Regions from separate parts of the Fictibacillus sp. WQ 8-8 genome, predicted to be linked through region 2. Evidence: riboswitches for the same ligand, from Rfam matches in the RefSeq annotation. Region 2 holds a riboswitch; each other region holds the start of a gene.
What was found. A riboswitch is a leader RNA that binds a small molecule or an ion and turns the genes downstream of it on or off. The one in region 2 is predicted to bind S-adenosylmethionine.

Region 1 (7,225 bases), on a different contig from region 2:
ATGAAAACTTACAAAACACTGTTATTTGATGTTGATGATACGCTGTTGGACTTCGGTGCGGCAGAGAGCACAGCCCTTCACATGTTGTGTGAAGAGCAGCAGATTACGTTTACCTCAGAACTGGAAAGCCTTTATAAGAAAATAAACCAGGGGCTTTGGCAAGCATTTGAAGAAGGGGAAATCGAACGGGACGAGGTCCTTAACACTCGCTTTTCTCTTTTATTAAAAGAGTACGGCCATGAGGCGGATGGGCGTTTGCTTGAAGAAATCTATCGTGGATTTTTAAGTGAAGGGAACCAACTGATCGAAGGAGCATTGGAATTGATCACAGTGCTGCAAGATCGTTTTGATCTATATATTGTGACAAACGGTGTTTCCAAAACACAAGACAAACGGTTGAGAAGTTCGGGGCTGCATCCACTGTTCAAAGGGATTTTTGTTTCCGAGGACACGGGGTTTCAAAAGCCAATGAAAGAGTACTTTGATTTTGTTTTTGCACGTATCCCCGATTTTTCTCTAGAACAAGGATTGATCATCGGTGATTCCTTAAATGCGGACATGAAAGGCGGACAGCTGGCCGGGCTCGATACCTGCTGGTTTAATCCCAAAAAGAAAACCAACCATACGGATATGGTTCCGACCTATGAAATACAGAAGCTTGATGAGCTGTATCAGATATTGGGATAAAACTAGGTCAACCGGATTTTTCTGGTTGGCCATTATTAATTTCAAGGAATCTGCCGTTCGGATGGATAAGAAGAATAGATCCCTTTTATCGAGTTAATAATTTGTAACAGCGGCTATATGGGTTTTAATTCATGTAAGGTACCCCTTACTAAGGGAGCCATTTTGACTGGCAACCCGTTTTTTAAACCCATCCGAAAAGGTAGTTTATGCTGTTTTGATTTCTTTTTGAGTTTTTGAATTGAAAAAGATTTTCATCATAGGTGGTGTAACAATAGTAGTCACAAGAACTACGACAACAATGACAGCAAACATGTCTTGGTTCAATAGCTTTGATTCTAGACCAATAGCGGAAATGATTAACGCTACTTCACCACGAGAGACCATGGCGGAACCAATTCCGAGTGAACTGTTCCAGCTGAATCCAGCTGCTTTTGCTCCTATTGAAGCTCCGATTAATTTGGTTAGGATCGCGATTAAACTAAGGGCTGCGATAAGACCTATATTTTCCGTAATCCCTGAAAACTCTGCTGTAATTCCGATGGAGGTAAAGAAAATAGGAACAAAGAGAGAATATCCGATCGTTTCAACTTTTTCAAAAACCTCTTGTTTGAAGTTGGTCACACTAACCACTACTCCGGCGATGTACGCACCAATGATCGCCGCAACTCCTGTATATTCTGCGAAATAGGCAAAAACGAAACAAATAATCAGAGCGGATGAAATCACCGTTTCTGTGACTTTTAATAAAGAAAACTTGTTTAAAAAGTAAGGGACGACCTTCCATCCTACAAGAATAGCTCCTGCGAAGAATAAAAGTTTCTTAAGAATAACCGTTGTTAAATTGACATCTCCTCCAGCAAAACTCATTAAGAATGCCAAAGCGATGATAACGACTACATCATCAATCACAGCTGCACCCAAGATTGTTGTTCCTTCAGGTGTTTTTAATTGGTTCATCTCCTTGAGTGCCTGAACAGAAATACTTACGCTTGTTGCAGAAAGCACAAGCCCTAAAAATACAGCTTCCAATACGGATAGGTGTAATGCCATTCCTGCTAAATATCCTAAAACAAGGGGAACAATGATACCACCAAAGCCTACTAATGTGGATGCTTTACCTGTCCTTTTAAACTCATCCAGATCCGTTTCCAACCCAGCAATAAACATTAAGAAGATCACACCGATTTGGCTAAATTCATTTAACGTCTCTGTCTCGTTCACCAATCCCAATACCGATGGTCCAATAACAATCCCAATGATAAGTTTTCCAAGAACTGAAGGCTGTCCTAATCTTACACTCAGGCTTCCCGCTATTTTGGAAGCAATTAAAATAATGGCGATTTGCAGTATTAACATGTGAACAACCACCTTTCATTTTTTAGTTGAAAACAAAAAAAGAGCCTGTTACCAAGGGCATAAATATCCCTTGGTGACAGGCTCCTCCAAGTCGTACGATTTATTTTGTTAAATCCATTATACCATATTTGCGGAAAAAATTTAAGTGTTTTAATGCAATTTCCAGTTTGTTCCGTCATACTAGAGGGACAACGGATTTGTGATCGGACAATACGAAGCCTTTTAACGTGAAAAACACCTTTGCAGGGAATGATAAAGTTATTCAGGCTCTAGGAATGAAGGAAATACAAAGCGGGGAAGGAACATGCCAGGCTTTTTTCTGGTTTCGGAAGGCATATAATGCGCTTCCTAAGGTTAAAATCCCTAATAAAATAACTGAGTACAAGGTATGGGCAATTGCTAGGAGTAAAACAACTGCAAGCAATCCTAACAAAATCGATTATACGATAACGCATGATAAAACTTAGAAAACTAAAATGGAGAAAATGAATCTGAGGTGTGAACAATGAAGAAAAAAATTGGACATATCACCATCCTTGTTAAAGATTTTGATGAGGCGGTTGCTTTTTATACGAATCAGCTGGGATTTGAACTATTAACTAATGTAGCATTTGGCAATGGACACAGATGGGTTACAGTAGCTCCCTCAAAGGAATCAGAGACCGCCATCGTTTTTGTGAAGGGTGATACGCCGGATAAAGCTGAAAGAATCGGCAGCCAGGCCTCCAATCATGTCTTCTTAGTCATTCAAACGGATGATTGTTTACGTGATTATGAAGAAATGAAGAAAAAAGGGGTGAGCTTTCTAGGCGAACCGAAGGAAGTTCCTTGGGGAATTGAAGTCGTTTTTGAAGATCTATATGGCAACCGATTTGATCTTCTGCAGCATAATGGCATGTAAGAAAGAACTTCCCGTGTTGGAAGTTCTTTTAATTTTTTACTTGGTCGATGGCGATCACAATGAAAACAGCGAGCACATGGCATCCGGCGAGTAATGCATAAAAAGATCCTCTCAATCCGTCTATGAATAGGTGAACAATAGGAAAGAGAATCGTGATACATCCGAAAACCATTATAATGATACCGATTCGACTAGCCAATTTCTTTTCATTACGAGGAAAAAAAGTCTGCCGGTAACCAGCAACGAACGAAGCGGTACCTGAACATTTAATCATCCATCCCACAAATAAAATGAGTACACCGATTGCAGCTACACCGAGAGATTTCAAAAGCATTCACTTAATCCCTCCACCTTTATTTTTCCATATTATAACATTATTTCGGGGTTATGCCTTTTAGAAAAGAGGGGTTTTCGCATCTCTTAAAGAAAGGATAAAGAAAACATTCAAAATGAAGGGGAATTTACGATGAACAACGCAGCACTACGCTGTATGGAAGATCTTGTTTTCATGAAGCAGCTTCACTTATTCGACCAGCCCGATGTCATTTTATATCATCCCGGACATTTTCCGGAATTAAATGAACAGCTGCTCTCCTTTTATGAAGAAAAAGGAGCAGAGCTGATCCTGATTCCTGGGGTTTATAACTCGTTCTTGAAACAAAATGAATATAATTACTATGCTCCTCTTTTATCAAAAGCGGGAATTAGTGAGGATCGACTGATGGCCATACCAAACCGGAATGAAGCCAAAAGCGTAGAGAGTGTCATTCACTCTGCTTTTGAATTCTTAAATTCTACTCCTTATCGAAACGTTCTGTTGGCCGGAAAGTCTTTCTTCTGTCGCCGTTTTTACCTTCTATCTTCTTTGTACGCAAGTGATGATAAAGTATTAGATGTTTTGCCTCTGCAAGATAATCGAGAAATTGTCCCTGAAAAATGGACTTTGAGTGAAAAAGGAAGGGCAAGGGTACTCAACGAGGTTGAACAGTTGGCCTACATAAGTAATGAGAAGCTATCAAAGCAGTTAGAGGAGATGAGCAAATGAAACGTGTAGATGTGGTTTATGTTTTATTGTGGGACGAACGAGCGGATAACATCTTAATGGTGAAGAACAGAGGGGAAAAAGGTTCCTATTATACGCTTCCCGGAGGAGCAGTAGAGGAAGGGGAAACCCTTGAACAGGGTGCTGTCCGTGAAGTGAGAGAAGAGACGGGCCTGGAGGTAGAAGTAGAGAACGTATTTGGAATATCAGAGGCCTTTTTTGAAGAAAGTAGGCATCATGTGATTTTCTTTACGTTCCTCGGTAAAATAACCGGTGGAAAGATTGGGACCCTTTGTCCTGATGAAATCGAGGAAGTTGCATGGATGGATTATATGGAAGCAGAGCCATATCTATATCTTCCGGATGGTGTAAAAGAAAGGATCAAATCCAATCATTCCATCTCCTATAGTCAGCGAGGAACCGTCAGAAGCTAAAAAAGAAGTGCAGTATCCAAGAAAATAAGGACAATTATTTGATGAAAAAGAAGCTTTCTCGAAGATAAGGGGAAGCTCTATTTTTTTTGAGGAGCATGCTGTGTTTTTAATGTGCAGGTAACGTGTTTGAATACTGATTTTTGAGTTTACATGCGGGTTTGTATGGTTTACTGTCCACTTTGCTGAGTTTACGTGCCGTTTTTCAGAGTTTACAGTCTGCTTTTTGCGCTTTACGTGCCAGATCAAGCATGTTACATGCCAAACACACCATCCCGCCCCATGCCCCATACCAAAAAAGAGCCAGGAGAAAATTCTCCAGGCTCTTATTTCAACTTATTTTGAAACAGGAAGGACGGCGCCTTTGTATTCTTTTTCAATAAACGTTTGGATCTTTTTAGAATGAAGCACTTCAACCAGGGTTTTAATGGCTTTCTTGTCTTTATCTCCTTGGCGGACAGTGATGATGTTGGCAAATGGAGAATCAGGCCCTTCTAGTGCGATGGAATCTTTCTTTGGATTAAGTCCTGCATCGATGGCATAGTTCGTGTTGATGACGATAGCATCTCCTTCATTGTACTGATAGGCCTTTGTAAGAAGAGCTGGCTCGATGTCAGCCTTAAATTTAAGTTTCTTTGGATTTTCAACAATGTCTTTCAGCTGTGCTTTGTACCCGACGCCTGATTTAAGCTTGATCAATCCTGCTTTTTCAAAGATAGAAAGGATTCGGCCATGCTCAGCTACTGAATTGCTCAGAATTACTTTTGCACCGTCCGGCAAATCTTTTAGTGATTTGTATTTTTTAGAGTAAACGCCCATTGGTTCAATGTGAATGGCTCCGGCGTTTTCGAATTTATAGTTTGGATTTTCTTTCAATTGCTGCTCCAGGTAAGGAATGTGCTGGAAGTAGTTAGCATCGATCTCTTTATTGGCCAGCGCTTTGTTTGGCAGAACGTAATCTTGGAATTTAACGATCTTCAGGTCAATTCCTTTTTTCTTCAGCAAAGGAACCGCTTCTTTTAGAATGACAGCGTGCGGTACATTAGAGGCACCGACAGTTAATTTTTCTATCTTTTTCCCATCGCCGCTCGTGCTAGATGATCCGCATGCCGATAATGCTGCTGCGATCAATACTCCCAGTAATAATAATCCCCATTTTTTTAATTTCATTGATTCCCCAACCCCCATTTTCATTTTTTGATAGTACTACACTGTCTTGAGAGCATGGAGTTAAACCAAAAGCCCTCAATCTCAAAAGAGACAGAGGGCTCCGAATAAATCCGTTGACCTCTCATCTCTCAGCTTTCGCTGTTAGATTTAGCACCGTTTCCATACTGGTGATTCAGCATGAATGGTTGCCGGGCTTCATAGGGCTAATTCCCTCCACCTGCTCTTAATAAGAGTGTACTCATATCAAATTACTTTGTATTATGGCAGGGATTCAAAATAATGTCAATTCCTTTTTTTCCAACAGAGCCATTGTATAAATATATTTATGGGTGTTTGTGTCGGAGCTCTTCAAGAAAAAGCGAACCTCTCGCAATCCACTGTATCCAATTCAAAATCCACCATGTGCAGCGTTCCTTTCCTTGTTTCTGCCATCTATCATAGCGAAATTGGGGCATGTTCTCCAATTAAGTTGCCCTATTTGTAAAAAAATGCAGACAAAACATGTGGAAGAAGATATCATTACAGTATGATCTACACGGCATAAGGAGGTACGAAATATGTCATCTGAAAATAATGGGCAGCCTAAAAAGCTGAGCTATCAGGAAGCGATCAAGCAAAAGCTGGCTGAAAAAAAGCAGCAGCAGGCTAACGGAAAGCTTTCTACAAACCCGGTTAAATCAACCAAACAAATGAAAAGCCAGCAGACGAAAAAGGCCAACAACCAGCACCGTCGCACTGGCGTTTAATTTTCACTATGAAACCCTTATATGAGGGTTTTTTTGTTTACTTAGAAAGGAGTCCTCATGAATATAATAAAACCAATTTTTCACCAGCTGGAGGTAGCCAACCATTACATTCTAAAAATTTTAGAAATCATGGAAGAAAGCGACCTGGAACTTTCGCTGGGAGCGGAGAAAAGAACGTTACGGGAACTGTTAGCCCATCTAGCCGTGATCTATAAAGCGGACTTTATGATCTTGAATGGGGCCACTCAGCAGGAGATGGAGGAGTTCTATGAAAAGCATCACCCCCAGACCATTGCGGAAATAAAGGAGATGCTTCTTGATCATTTTGCTTTTTTAAAAGAAAAGACGGCGTGTTTTTCGAATGAAGATTGGTCTGTTGTTACAACCTCGTGGTGGGGAGTATCCTATTCAAGATACGAATGGATGCTGGAAATTCTCGGACATGTCTATCACCATAGAGGTCAGCTGCAGACGGTACTCGCCATAAATAGCAGAGACCCGAAAATTCAACTGTTTGAATAACATCAATCTTTAATTCGCCTGGAAAGATAAACTCACCATTCCATTTTCAATAACATATCATAAGGTAGCGGTGTATGAGGACGAGCATTTCTTCTTGCATTGACTACCCTTTTTAAGTTGGCGGTTTTATGAAATTGAAAAAGAGTACGAAAAAAGATTACCGCTGGCCGTCTGATGTTGCTATCGTCATCATCGGAGTACTATTTAAACTTTTATCCAATATGGTGACAATCGGCCCGAACTGGCCGGTCTTTGTCATTGCTTTTATCCTTTATATTCCTTTGCTTTACGCAGTTAGTTCTGAACATGATCTATGGTCGAGGAAATTTGCGATTCTTCGGGTTTTAGTTCTTACTTTTGCCTTGATGAG
Region 2 (7,225 bases):
AAAAGGAATCGCAGCAACAGAGAGGGATACGGAAGCCGCAGTAGGCCCAATTGTTGTCCCTGTAAGCAAATTGGTTAACGGCAATAACGCCACCAAAAGAATAATGTAGGGAATCGAACGAATCAAGTTGACGATCCATCCCGTAACACTTTTCACAGCGGAATTTTCAAGGAATAATCCTTTATCGGTTACAAAAAGCAATACACCAAGCGGGAGCCCGATGATGATGGCCACGGCTAAAGAGATGCCCACCATATAAAGTGTTTGGAAGAACGCATTGTTTAAATCAGGAAGAAGCTGTACAAGTGAATCAAGCAACATCATAAACCACCTCCAAACTCCTTGTTTTTCTTGTAATATATTCGATCGCTCTCTCTACTTCGGAATTTTCACCTGTAAGCTCCATAATGAAAATGCCCAGAGGGATATCCTGTATGTACTCAATCTTCCCGTGCAGAATATTTCCTTTCACGTTGTATTTCTGGAAAAGCTCTGACACCACTGATTCTTCGGCAATCTCGCCTTTGAACTGAATCTTGATGATCTTCCCTTTGCGGTTTTCAATGAGCTGCTTAGGCAATTCAAATTGCAGGATACTGTTAATAAAATCTTTGGTCAGCGGTTTCTGAGGATCAGAGAAGATGTCATAGACCTCGCCCTCCTCAATCACTTCACCATTTTGCATGACGGCTATCTTATGGCAGATTTCCTTCACTACTTCCATCTCATGCGTGATCAGAACGATGGTCAATCCCAGCTTGCGGTTAATGTCCTTTAATAAGTTTAAGATGGACTTTGTTGTGCTTGGATCGAGGGCAGAAGTTGCCTCATCACATAAAAGCACCTTCGGGTTATTGGCAAGCGCCCTGGCAATTCCGACCCTTTGTTTCTGACCTCCGCTCAACTGAGCCGGATATTGATCCTTCTTATCCGCAAGATCCACGAGGTCCAATAGTTCCAATACTCGCTTTTCCGCCTCATCCTTTGATTTGCCCGCTGCTTTCAAGGCAAATACAATATTTTCATAGACGGTTTTTGAACTGACCAGATGAAAATGCTGAAAGATCATGCCAATCTTTAACCGGGCTTTTCTTAAATCTTCTCCTTTTAAAGAGGCAAGATTCACCCCATCAATCCAAACCTCACCCGATGTTGGCTTCTCCAATAAATTTAAACATCGGATCAAAGAGCTCTTCCCTGCACCGCTGTAACCGATAATGCCGTAGATCTCTCCTTCATTTACCGTAAGAGATACGTTGTTGACCCCCACGATCTCTTTTTTCTTCGAACGGTAAACCTTCAACAGATTTTTGACTTCAATCATGAAACAACCCCCTCTTTCTTTCCAAATAAAAAAGCCCCTTTCATCATGAAAGAGGCATTGGAATATAAATTCAATCACCTTATCTTTCAGAATGAAAATCATTCTGTAGGAAGTGGCACCTTTCCAAATTGGAGGTTGCCGGACGTCATAGGGCCTAATCCCTCAGTCACTCTCGATAAGAACGGTTATGCTATTGTTTTTAGAACATTTCTAATAATAAAGCGATTCTCCTCCATTGTCAATACTATCCATAGTAGATATGTCGGAATTAAAAGTTTATATTTGTTGGTGTATGATAACTAGGCATATGGACAGTAACTTGGGACAACCACATCCCATATTTTATTTTGAGGGTACTTTTCCAGAAAAAACGTTTGTGTTCTGGCGATTTCTCAGCTCGTTAAACCCGTAAAATAAAGTAGGAGGTTTTTTTATTGAATGAAGAATTTAAGTGGGATCTTCAGGGGCTGCACACTGATGGTGTAAATGTCAGCAATGTTACCCCGAATTATCCTCAGGATCAAAATACGAGTGATTCCGCTCGTCTCTGTGTTGGCTTTGGCATTGGTTTCTGTGTTGGTGTATGCGGTGGCTTTGGTGGATGCGGTGGCTGTGGCGGTTGTGGCGGCTTTGGCGGTTGCTTTGGCCGTTGCTTTGGCTGTGGCGGATGTGGCGGCTGCTTTGGCCGTTGCGGCGGCTGTGGCGGTTGTGCCCGTTGTGGCGGCTGTGGCCGCTGCGGTCGTGGCGGAAGCAGTTAAGCTTCCGATCGGTAGTGATAGGTATTTTAACAAAAGACCGGCCCTGCATATCCCTCTGCAGGGCTTTTATCGTTTGGATAGGCATAATGGACAACAGGCATCCATAGAGTTAAATAATGTAAAAGATGTAGAGCTTTCTAAAGAGGAGGTCGATCATGCAAAAATTAAATCCTTCTATGTGTTTAAAAGTGAACAGAGACACGTTTGTTTTTCCGGATTCAGCTAAAGGTGTATATCTCCGGAACAACGTAAAATCTTTAAGAATGGAAGGCAGCACCATTGACCGATGGCTGGAAAAATTAATTCCTATTTTCGACGGAACCCATACTCTTGATTCTGTCACAAACGGTTTACCAGATGCTTATAAAGAACAAGTGTATAAGATCGCACATGTTCTGTACGAAAACGGTTTTGTCCGTGATGTAAGCCAAGATCTCCCACATCAGCTTCCTGATCGCATCCTTGCTAAGTATGCCTCCCAAATCGAATATTTAGATCATATTCGTGATTCGGGCGGTTATCGATTCCAAGTTTACCGCCATGCAAAAGTAGCGGTGATCGGTTCGGATTCGCTTCTCCTCTCTCTCGTTCGATCATTGATTGAATCAGGGCTTCCTTCTTTCAGCGTCATACTCACTGAATCACACCCAGCTATTCAGCAGCGGTTAAATGAGATGATAGCTGAAGCACGCAAGTCAGAGCCCGAAACCAACATCACCATCTTAAGATCCGGGAAAAATTCATGGAGAGAAAATGCAGAACCGTTTGATTGCATACTATATGGATGCAAGGACAGTGATTTATCTCAACTTCGTACCTTTCTGGCCATCTGCAAGGAACAAAAGAAGAATGTTCTTCCCGTTACTATTTTAAAAGACTTAGCTTTTGCTGGCCCGCTCGTTTCTGCTGAATCCGATTCGTGCTGGGAGTCTGCCTTCCGCAGACTGCACCAGAGGCTGAATGAAGAAGGCAATGGTTCTCACTCCTTATCACTAACAGCAGGTGCTCTATTAGCCAATGTGGCGGTTTTTGAGCTTTTTAAAGAAATCACAGGCGTACATGAGGGAAAAAGAGAAAGACCATTTTACTTGCTTAACTTGGAAACGCTCGAAGGAAGCTGGCACACCTTTCTCCCTCACCCACTGGTTACTGGGCGTGTTTATGCCGAACCGATTAAGGACCCGGCTACATTCCTTGAAACATGCAATCATCAACAAATGGACCTACATTCCCTGTTTTACCGGATTACTTCAAAAGAATGTGGTGTTTTTCATCTTTGGGAGGAAGCAGATTTACTCCAGCTCCCGTTATCACAATGCAAAGTCCAGGTTGCTGATCCGCGTTCAGAAGGCCCTGCCAAGCTCTATCCTGAGACTGTTTGTTCAGGACTCACGCATGAAGAAGCTCGCCTGGAGGCAGGTCTGATTGGAATTGAAACATATGCCAGGAGTTTTGGGAATGACTTTTTCAGTGAGCATCCTTCATCATGGGGAATCGGGATGGGCAAGACCCCTGCAGAAGGTTTATGCAGAGCACTGCAAAACGCACTTCATGAAGAATTTGTGAAGCAAGCAGATCACGGTGTCACTAAAGCCACATTGGATTTAAGCCTTGTCAATGATCATCGCTGCCAATTTTTTCTGCAGGCTCTGAGAACCAAGAAGTCTGAACCAGAATTTTTATGTGGCCGTGAAGTACTGGGTTTTCCTGTCGTTTGGGTTGAATCAAACGGCAAGTTGTATGGAAGCGTTGGATTGAATATGCAGATGGCTTTAAGCAGAGCATTACAAACGGCTGTGATGGATTCTCAAAATCGAGAAACCTCACATTATCCCTATGGGGTTGTGGTTTCCTCCATTACATCGCAAAAGGATGCTCAACAGAAGGTTCCGGTTCCTTCTTTTGAAGAAAAGCCGTTAGACGAAACCTTCCATTCTGCAATAAATCGATTAAGGCAGAATAAAAAACAAGCAAACATCTTTGAACTTCATCTGGAAGCGATTTTTAAAGAGAATACGGCTGGCATTTATGGGATTGCGTTAAGCGGGGAGGAACTTCCATGAGCCACTCCATCATCATCATCGGAAACGGAATGTTAGCTGACACCGTAAGCGAACAATTGAGCGGGCTCTATTCCATTACACGCTGGGCCACTGTAAAAGAAGCCGTTCCGAATCAAGGAAATCTGGCATTAGTGCTCCACGATTCCTGGGTTCCGGCTGAACACCTAGAAGCCGATGAGGCCTTTTCGTTCTTTGGCATCCCTTGGCTTCGGGGATTCGTATCATTTGGTGAAGCCAACATTGGACCGCTTGTTCTTCCAGACAAACAGGGGTGTTCTCAGTGCGCGGATAGGCGACGTTTTATGGCGGGATCTGACCGGAGAGAACAATTCCAAATGAAAGAATACAAGATGGATCAACCTGGTATCGAGCAAGATCCTTGGGCTTCCGCTTCAGGATTATTGCAAACTTCCTATCTCATTCAAGAAGAGGTCCATAGATTGTTAAAAGGAGAAAAAGCCCGCACGTATGAACATGTATTTCTTCTGCAGTTAAATACGCTCCGGCTATCCTATCATTTCTTTTTGCCTGACCCATACTGCCCTGTGTGCGGCGATCTTCCAGAGGATACAGCGGATACCGCAGAGATCATACTGAAACAAAGCCCGAAGACATCAATCGATAGCTATCGCTGCCGCTCGCTGGAAGACATGGAGAAGGTTCTGGGCAAGGATTACTTAGATAGCAGAACGGGCCTTCTTAATCATAAACGATATGACTTCATTTCCCCTTTTGCCGATACGATTGTCAATCTTCCTCTACTATCAGGCGATGAGTTAACGGGTGGGCGAACCCATTCGTATGCTCAAAGTGAACAATCCGCCATTTTAGAAGGACTGGAGAGATACTGCGGCTATGCCCCAATGGGTAAACGGACAATGGTTTATGGACCGTATTCCAAGGTGGAAAAGCATGCCCTTAACCCACGATCAATAGGACTTCATACAAAGGAACAATATGACATGCCCGGCTTTCCTTTCAAGCCATTGGACTCCGAGCGGCCCATTCATTGGGTTTGGGGCTATTCTTTATCACAGAACCGGCCCATCCTGGTACCAGAGACGTTTGCCTATTACAGCTTGGGAGGCGGGGAAGGCTTTGTTTATGAAACCTCTAACGGCTGTGCACTCGGCGGAAGCATGGAGGAAGCGATTCTTTACGGTATTTTCGAAATAGTTGAGCGGGATTCATTTTTAATGACATGGTACGGCCAACTCCCTATTCCTCGTCTGGATCTGTCTTCCATAGACGACCGGGAGCTTCAGCTCATGATCCAGCGCATACATGCAGTGACCGGATATGAAGTGCATTTGTTTAATTCGACGACCGAGAACGGAATTCCTAGCATTTGGGCGCTTGCCAAAAATACGAAGCAAACGGGCATGAATCTTTTATGTGCCGCTGGAGCCCACATTGATCCATTAAGAGCCGTAAAAGGAGCCGTTCAAGAACTCTCAGGCATGCTTCTCACCATGGACGATAAGCTGGAAAAAGAACGGGAGAAATATAGGCAGATGTATGATGATTCGTTACTCGTTCATCATATGGAAGACCATTCGATGCTATACGGGTTAAAAGAAGCGGAGGAACGTTTATTCTTCCTTCTCGATCAGCGCCCGAAAAGGAGCTTTCAACAGGAATTTCATCCGGTTCATAAATCCGCTGATTTATTGGATGATGTTGTGGAGATCCTGGAAGTTTTTCGGCAGCTTCAGCTGGAGGTCATTGTTGTGGACCAAACAAGCCCTGAACTGAAACGAAACGGGTTACATTGTGTAAAAGTAGTGATACCCGGGATGCTGCCCATGACATTTGGACATCACCTTACCCGGCTAAAGGGATTGGATCGGGTGTTGAACATACCAGCGAAACTCGGATATACGAGAGAGCCGCTGACTTATAGCAGCCTTAACCCGTATCCTCATCCATTTCCATAGCAGTCCCAAAGGGGGAAAAGGAATGAACCTCGATGAATTTTTGCATAACCTGCATTATGAATCTGACAAAATAAAACCCCGGGACTGGGAGGCGAATTGGGATGACGCCCCCCTTCCCTATAAGCTTTACCGGGGGTTGCCTGTAGTGGAATTATCCGCAAATATACCGCTCCATCTCGAACAAAAGAAGAACAGAAACTCAAAACCGAATCTCCAAGAAATGAGTCACTTTCTTAAATATACCTTCGGGCTTACACAAGTTAGCCAAACGCATCCTTTTGCTGATCAAACAGAAGAATGGACAGCATACCGGCGCTTTGCTCCATCCGGCGGTGCACTGTATCCAACCGAACTTTACATCTATTTGAAAATCGAGGATCTCCCTGAAGGCATTTATCACTATGATGCTGCACACCATCGTTTAGTTTGTTTAAGGGAAGGGAATTTTGACAGCTACTTGAACAGAGCTCTGGGCAATCGCTGTGACATGTCCTCCACTTTTGGTACCGTATTTAGCTCCACGTTTTTTTGGAAGAATTTTTTCAAATACCATAACTTTTCTTACCGTCTGCAAGGGCTGGATACCGGCTTTGTGATCGGTCAGCTGCTGGAAACAGGAAGACGCATGGGTTTTGAGACGGGGGTGTATTACCATTTTCTTGACCGTGCTATTCATCATCTTTTAGGACTATCCGAGCAAGAAGAAAGTGTATATGCGGTGATTCCTCTTTCCGTTGATCCAGCCATGAACTGGTTTACGAGTGATGAAACAGAGGAACCCTCCAATGCTGCTTCGTTATGCGGTGAACTGAAACCACTTGACCATCAGCATTACGTCCGTTCCAAGAAAATTAGCGAATATCCCATGCTGATTAAGATGAATGAAGCGTGCATGCTGGACTCGTTCCCAACTCATGAGCAAATGGAAAAAGAAAAGAAAGAAGAGTCAGCACATCCGTTTCACCTGCTGCCTCGTGTGGACCGGTTATCTTATGATTTCTCTTCCGCCTGCCGAAATCGATATTCGCCTGGAATGGACTTTGTTCAGAAACCCATAAACCAACAAACCTTATCAGCCCTTCTATTCGAAGCTTTCTCCACTTTTTCTTACCGAAATGATCTAGACCATGCTTTTCAGAAACC
Region 3 (7,225 bases), on a different contig from region 2:
AAGACGATCACGGGGGAAGAAAAATCTCTCAGGGACTACGAGGGCAAGGTGTTAATCATTGCCAACACAGCGAGTAAATGCGGTTTCACTCCTCAATATAAGGAACTTCAGGCACTTTACGACCAGTACAAGGAACAAGGTCTTGAGATCCTTGGTTTCCCTTGTAACCAGTTTGCAGGCCAGGAACCTGGGAGTGAAGAAGAAATTCAGGAGTTTTGCGAATTGAATTATGGAGTGAAATTCCCCATGTTCGCAAAGGTTGATGTAAAAGGAGACAACATTCATCCTCTCTTTGCTTTCCTGACAAAAGAAGCGCCCGGCATTTTAGGCTCAAAGGTGGTCAAATGGAATTTCACAAAGTTTCTTGTTGATCGAAATGGAAACGTTGTATCCCGCCATTCTCCTCAGACATCACCCAAAGATATGAAAAAAGAAATTGAATCGCAGCTTGCACAGCAATAAAAAGATTTTCCATAAAACGCACGCCCTGGAATACGGTCCAGAGCGTCGTTTTTTCTTTGCTCCAGGATTTAGGCTTGCCATCAAGGCATTCGTCCAGACCGAGTGGCTGATCCTTCATATACTGTATCGAGGATGTTGGAATAGTATTTTGAAGGAGGAATTTAATATGTATGCAAACGCACCGATTAATGTACCGATGAATGCTCCGCTAAACGTTCCTGTTGCAGCTTCTTACGGGTACGGTTATGGCGGCGGATGTCACGGATATGGCGGTTACGGTTACGGCGGCGGCTACGGCGGCGGCTACGGCGGCGGAAGAGGATTTGCGATTATTATCGTATTGTTTATCCTCTTGATCATCATCGGCTGTTCGTGCGGGATTGGCCATCTCGGTGGATGTGAATCCAGCAGCAGCTGCTAATTTTACTGCAGAACAAAAAGATCCAGGCGGAGGCGCCTGGATCTTTTTGTTTGGTTTTGGTTTTGGTGCCTGGCACCGTAATTACACACTTGTGTAATTGTGGTGCCTGGCACCAACCATTTTAGCAGCTTCTATTCTTCGTCTCTGTTGATCACCATTCCATCAACATGACGTTTGCTCAAGAGCCGGTCTTTTTTTCGGTTTTCCTTGGTTTCAAAAACAATATCCATATCATATCCCTCAGGATACAGCTCGGTTCTTGAAATATGGAGGGTGAGGCGAAGCTTATGGATCTTCACCTTTTCTCCTTGGACAATCACTTCGTATTCTCCTCTTTTATCTTCTTCCGAACAGATGATGCCCGCCGTTTTTAAACTGGATACATACACCCGATCCCCCACTTCGAACGTCCGGGCTTCCGGTTTTTCTTCCGTTTTCTTTTCTGCTTCTCGTATCTTGCGGTTTCTCCCTTCTTCTGCTTCTCTTCTTTTCCTTATCATTTGCGTTTGTGCTTCTACATGCAGTAAATCGAACATAGTGCTCTCTTTCTTTTCTGAAACCTCTTTGCTCGTTATTTGTTTTGCCCTTGTGATCAGCTTTTGTTCGAGACCCAGCTTCCACGCGATGGAAAAGGCCTGGCTTTCACCAGCTTCCCCAATCTTCAGCTCATAAAGCGGCTTTAGAGATTCGAGGTTAAAAGCCATCGATGCGTTCTCAAATCCTGGAGTAAGATAAGCAAAATCTTTAATCTCACTGTAATGGGTCGTGGCTAGAATGGAAGCGCCTCTCTCAAACAAGTCTTCAAGAATGGCTACAGCCAGCCCCATTCCCTCAGCAGGATCGGTTCCTGCACCAAGTTCATCGAGGATGACAAGCGTATCAGGACCGGCCTTCTGAAGGATGGAGATAATGTTCGTCATATGCGCCGAAAATGTGCTCAGCGACTGTTCAATGTTCTGATGGTCACCGATATCTGTCAGCACCTCTGAATAGATTCCAAACTCGCTCCCCTTTCCTGCAGGAATATGAAGCCCCGACTGAACCATCAGCGTCAGCAGTCCTGCCGTTTTTATGGCTACCGTCTTTCCGCCGGTATTCGGACCCGTAATAACGAGTGCTCCATAGTTTTCACCGAGTCGGAAGTTCAAAGGAACAGCATGGCTTCCGAGCAGCGGATGCCTTCCTTCATGGATAATGGTCCGTTTTTCACGATTAAGTGAAACCTCTCTGCCATCAAGAGCGATGCTGTATTTGGCTTTGGCAAAAATAAAATCATAATGAAGCATCCCTTCAATATTAACTGAGATCTCATGTTTGCAGCCTGCAACCAGACCTGTTAATCTGCCCAGCACCCTTGCTGTTTCGATGTCTTCCTCTGCCTGCAGAAGCTGAAGCTCATCCTGCAGCTTGCGGACATCTTTCGGTTCAATAAAAACGGTGGATCCGCTGGAAGAGGAATCAATGATCTGCCCATCCATGCTCCGTTTAAATTTACTTTTTACAGGAATGGCATACCTTCCGTCTCTCACCGAAATCATTGGTTCCTGAAGCATATCCCGATAGGCCGGTGACTTTAGCATATGATCCAGCTTTGCTTTGATTTTTTCCTCACAGGCAAGCATCCTCTTTCTTACTTTTTCAAGCGGCTTGCTGGCTCCGTCATCCACTCTTCCGTTACGGATACAGCGCTGAATTTCAGATTTGAGGTCTTTCAGTTCAAACAGGGAGTAAGCATAAGCAGACACAGTTGGTGCAAGAAATTCTTTGTCCTTCATATACCGCTGCAAACGCTCTACGTTTTCTGCAAGCCCGCAAATAAGCTGCAGCTGTTCAGGGCTTAAGAGAAGGCCTTTATCTGGAATCGTCATCACATGGTCGATCCCGTTCAAGTTCGCAATAGGAACGCTTGAAGACTTTCTAAGAATTGCTGCCGCTTCCGTCGTCTCTCTTAGCCAATTCTTAATGATTGTGATCTGTCCAGAGGGCATTAGCTCTAAAATTTTTCTTTTTGTACTCTCGTTTAATCCATACGCAGATAATGTTTCTGTAATTTTATTAAATTCGAGCATGTTAATTGTATGGGTGTTCAAAGGTAGTTGCCTCCTCATATTTTTTCGAATAACTAATCTATAAAACAGTTCCCCCTTTCCCGGGAACAGGGCCAGATCATGCAATAAAAAAAGGCAGAAATGGACCGCCGCCATTTCTGCCTGTTATCAATTTTCGTGTGGAAGGATACGCCTCTCCATACAGCTGTCCCCTGACTTATGGAAGCTGTAAAAAGCATAAAAAAATACGCCCAAAGAGCGCGGCATCGTTCGTTGCACAAAATACGTACACGAAAATGATAATGTTGTATGCTGACCGCTGTTCTTAACTATTGGTGGCCGCAAAAAGACATCTAGAATACAACCGCTTCAAGCACGGCCTTTTTGCTCCAACTATCCAATTCGCTTAGTTAAGAACGTGAACACTCATCCACACAACTCCCTTCCTTTTGTTACTTCCATCATATGTAAAACCCTTTCCTTTGTCAACATGATGGGTAAAAAAATCCGCAGAGAGCCGACTCTCCACGGATATTCCTGTCTTCTATTCTGCCACCGGCACCTTTTCTTTCTCTGCCCCCTTGCCGCTTTTTGACAGACGGACCGGATAGATGCTGTTCACTGGAATAAACTCATCCTCCTGTTCTAGAGGGAGCGGTCCTTCATAAAGCAGGGCAGCAAGGGAAGTATGCTGAAAACGAAGAGAAGTCCGGTCTAAAATGATTCCATGCCTTTCAATTGCTGAAACCCTTTCCTTTGTAAAATCAATTTTTTCACCGACGAGAAGGTAGGTATTCACCTCTTGTTCTTGTTTCTTAGGGCAGAGTTCTGATACAGCCGGTTTGTTTCTATATACTTCCCTAGTTTCATAGATCGATAATAAGTCTTCCACAATGGCACTTGCTGTTGCTTCTGCACCAGCTCCCGGCCCTTGCAAGGTCAAACAGCCGAGAAGGTCTGTCTGAATACGGACGGCATTGTCCACGCCTTCCACACCATACAGCGGATGATCGCTATCCACAAATACAGGCTGTACCTGGAGATCAAGTCTATCGTTTAAAAGAACGAGATGCTTCAGCCGAAGCCCCAGCTGCTCAGCCAGTTGAATCTCCTCAAGAAGCACATTTCCAATCCCCTCCACCTGCACTTCTTCCCAGGATGGCTGCACGCCATAAATCCATTTGCTCAGCACCATCGCTTTGTAAAATGCGTCCAAGCCTTCGATGTCATTTGTCGGATCCGGCTCTGCATATCCTTTTTTCTGTGCCAGTTCCAGCGCTTCTTCAAACGAGGAACCTGTCGTTCTCATGTACGAAAGAATGAAGTTGGACGTTCCATTTAAAATGGCTTCTACATGCTGAATCCGATTGATTCTTAAAAGCTCCCTCAATGTTCTCAAAATCGGTATTCCTCCGCCTACGCTCGCTTCATAGACAAAACGGACACCCTTTGCGGCAGCACGCTCTGTTAATTCTTCTCCATGCCGGGCAATCAAATCTTTATTCGCAGAAATCACATGGCATCCCGCTTCAAGTGATTGTATGATGTAAGACCGTGCAGGCTCGATTCCGCCAATCGCCTCAATGACCACATCAGGCACTTCTTCCCCGATCGCCTTCTCGAATTCGGACGTCAACGGTACCCCCTTTACGAAAGGCCTTGCTTTGGAAGAATCCTTAATCAAAATACTGGACAGCTTCAGACGATGACCCAGCAATTCTTCTAAAGCACCTTTTCTATCCATGATGGATGTATATACGCCGGATCCTACAGTCCCCAGCCCCAGCAGTGCTATTTTTAATTCTTTCAACATAATCACTCCTTCTGCAAAAGTAAATTTTTTATTAGTGGATGAATGGTATCTGTATGATGGCAAAAGAAAAAACCTCTTTCTAAAGAAGAGGTCTGCAGTCCGGCCTCCTCTTATCATCCAGGGTTCTTTCCTGCAGGTAGTAGCACCTTTTCAAGTAGAATACTTGAAGGTTGCCGGGCTTCATCGGGCCTTTCCCTCCGCCGCTCTGGATAAGAGTATTATCATGAGATTGAAACATGTTATGTAGCACTTTATTTTTTTAGTACAAAAAACCCCCTTATCACGAAGATAAGAGAGCTGTATGGTTCCGATCCGTCTCTTATCTCCCAAAGTTTTACCTTTGAAGGATTTAGCACCTTTTCAAGTAGAATACTTGAAGGTTGCCGGGCTTCATTGGGCCTTTCCCTCCGCCGCTCTTGATAAGCTTCATTAAATTAGTCTTACTCTATCACGGCAGACAGGAGAGCGTCAACCATTATTCAGATATTTCTGGAATCATTGCAGATTATTTTTGGTATGATAGAAACACATAAATAAAAGGGGTGGAAGGTTTGGGCAAGAAAATCGTATTCACAGGGGGAGGTTCCACCGGGCACGTTTCTGTTAACCTGGCTCTGATTCCTTTGTTCTTAAAAGAAGGCTGGGAAGTCAGCTATATCGGTTCAAAAGGAGGAATTGAACGGCAACTGACAGAAACCATCGAAGGCGTCCGCTATTACAGCATCTCTACTGGTAAACTAAGGCGCTATTTTGACTGGAACAATTTTAAAGATCCGTTCCGTGTCATGCAAGGAGCATTTGAAGCATTTCGGCTCATCAAGACCATAAAACCAGACGTGGTCTTTTCAAAGGGTGGTTTCGTATCCGTTCCCGTAATCCTCGGCAGCCGGATGAACAAGGTGCCAATTGTGACCCATGAATCCGATCTTAGTCCAGGGCTTGCAAACCGTCTTTCACTCCCCTTCGCTAACAAAGTGTGTACAACGTTCCCCGAAACCACTGATCATCTTCCAAGGGAAAAAACGGTATACGCGGGTGCTGTTATCCGTAAGGAGCTGCATGAAGGGATCGCAGTCAAGGGGAGAGCTTTCTGTGGTTTGACTCCTGGTAAACCGATCATCTTGATCATGGGAGGAAGTCTCGGATCAAAAAAAATAAATGAGGCCGTAAGATTAAGCCTTGACGCTCTGCTTCCCCGCTTTCAAATCATTCATCTTTGCGGAAAAGGCCAGAAGGATTCTTCCATTCTGAAAAAAGGCTACATCCAGTTCGAATATGTATCGGATGAGCTCGCAGATATCCTTGCAGCAACGGATTTTGTCATTTCAAGAGCAGGCTCTAATTCTATCTTTGAGTTTTTGTCACTGAGAAAGCCAATGCTTCTCATTCCACTCTCAAAAGAAGCAAGCCGCGGAGATCAAATTGAAAATGCCCGATCATTTGAAAAACAAGGCTATTGCGAAGTTCTGTTTGAAGAAGACCTGACTGCTGAATCCCTTATGCAAGGCATTGAGCAGCTTTATTCGAATCAGGAAGCCTATATCAGCAGAATGGAAGAAAGCCAGCTTAGTAATGCGTTAGACCATCTGTTTTCCATCATTAAAGAAGAAGCAAAAGGATGACTTTCCCCATTCCTCCTCTGAGATGGGGGAAAGCTAGGAGAGGAAAAAGCAATAGATAAGCTTGGCCCAAATAATGCGGTGCAAGCTTTTTATTGTGCGTCGGGACAGAAAGCTGAAATGAATGTGTCAAATCGCTGAAATAAGGATTTATGTTCAAATTCGGCTTAATTATTTTCAACAAATCCTAAATATGTTCAAAAATCATAGTTCGCCCGATTATTTCTTATGGTTATATTTTCCCAGCGCAGATCTGTCTCAGACCTTCCAATGCGTGCTGTTTATCCATGCCCTGGGCAGATATGCAGCATAGCCCCGCAATACCGCGAAGCTTGCTCATACTAAGCATGCTTTTAGCGTTCATCTGGCAGTTATCAAGTTCAAAATAGATCTGGCACTCTTCATATTCGTTCGCCTTAAGAACGAGCTTGTTAATTGTCGCAGAATTCATTTTTTCCTGCAAAAAGCAATATGTCTTCATTACCTTCCACTCCTATTCTTTTTCCCTGCCATTTTAATGCACTATCATTAAGCACATGTTAAGCTGGTTTAGCTTTTATGCACACCAATGAGGATATGCGTGCACACTCGCCTTTATGTGAGTAAGAATGAATTTAGGAAAAAGGACTTGATTAGCGGTTTAAAGAGATTTTTCAAGAATATGAAGAAACTTTCCCTCGCTTTCCTTTACTTCTATTTCTGCAAAACCCATTCTGAACCAAAAAGAAAGCGCAGGGATATTCCCGCTAAGTACACCGAGACGCAAGTATTGTTTGTTATTTTTCTTTATCTCTTCTTCGCATGCTAGATAGATTTCCTTTGCGATCCCCTGTCTGTGGAAAGTGCTGTGTACCATTAAAAA

Region 1: it holds a riboswitch for S-adenosylmethionine, as region 2 does, so the genes downstream of both, M1K46_RS05815 (MetQ/NlpA family ABC transporter substrate-binding protein) here and M1K46_RS21600 (methionine ABC transporter ATP-binding protein) in region 2, are expected to answer to the same signal.
Region 3: it holds a riboswitch for S-adenosylmethionine, as region 2 does, so the genes downstream of both, M1K46_RS14630 (homoserine dehydrogenase) here and M1K46_RS21600 (methionine ABC transporter ATP-binding protein) in region 2, are expected to answer to the same signal.

Annotation. Positions count from the first base shown of each region.
Region 1 is NZ_JAMXKG010000003.1:95,862-103,086, forward strand. It holds gene M1K46_RS05780 (DMT family transporter) at 1-4, shown strand, start outside; gene M1K46_RS05785 (YjjG family noncanonical pyrimidine nucleotidase) at 1-687, shown strand; gene M1K46_RS05790 (cation:proton antiporter) at 892-2,043, opposite strand; gene M1K46_RS05795 (VOC family protein) at 2,549-2,944, shown strand; gene M1K46_RS05800 (hypothetical protein) at 2,973-3,278, opposite strand; gene M1K46_RS05805 (hypothetical protein) at 3,411-3,989, shown strand; gene M1K46_RS05810 (NUDIX hydrolase) at 3,986-4,420, shown strand; gene M1K46_RS05815 (MetQ/NlpA family ABC transporter substrate-binding protein) at 4,754-5,587, opposite strand; SAM riboswitch class I at 5,706-5,820, opposite strand; gene M1K46_RS05820 (hypothetical protein) at 6,145-6,333, shown strand; gene M1K46_RS05825 (DinB family protein) at 6,391-6,855, shown strand; gene M1K46_RS05830 (DUF1345 domain-containing protein) at 6,984-7,225, shown strand, end outside.
Region 2 is NZ_JAMXKG010000015.1:54,051-61,275, reverse strand. It holds gene M1K46_RS21605 (methionine ABC transporter permease) at 1-321, opposite strand, end outside; gene M1K46_RS21600 (methionine ABC transporter ATP-binding protein) at 311-1,324, opposite strand; SAM riboswitch class I at 1,401-1,506, opposite strand; gene M1K46_RS21595 (hypothetical protein) at 1,811-2,308, shown strand; gene M1K46_RS21590 (putative thiazole-containing bacteriocin maturation protein) at 2,238-4,145, shown strand; gene M1K46_RS21585 (TOMM precursor leader peptide-binding protein) at 4,142-6,082, shown strand; gene M1K46_RS21580 (SagB family peptide dehydrogenase) at 6,105-7,225, shown strand, end outside.
Region 3 is NZ_JAMXKG010000006.1:82,448-89,672, forward strand. It holds gene M1K46_RS14615 (glutathione peroxidase) at 1-462, shown strand, start outside; gene yjcZ (sporulation protein YjcZ) at 659-883, shown strand; gene M1K46_RS14625 (endonuclease MutS2) at 1,015-2,973, opposite strand; gene M1K46_RS14630 (homoserine dehydrogenase) at 3,476-4,741, opposite strand; SAM riboswitch class I at 4,852-4,960, opposite strand; SAM riboswitch class I at 5,061-5,170, opposite strand; gene M1K46_RS14635 (undecaprenyldiphospho-muramoylpentapeptide beta-N-acetylglucosaminyltransferase) at 5,296-6,366, shown strand; gene M1K46_RS14640 (HPr family phosphocarrier protein) at 6,596-6,844, opposite strand; gene M1K46_RS14645 (GNAT family N-acetyltransferase) at 7,004-7,225, opposite strand, start outside.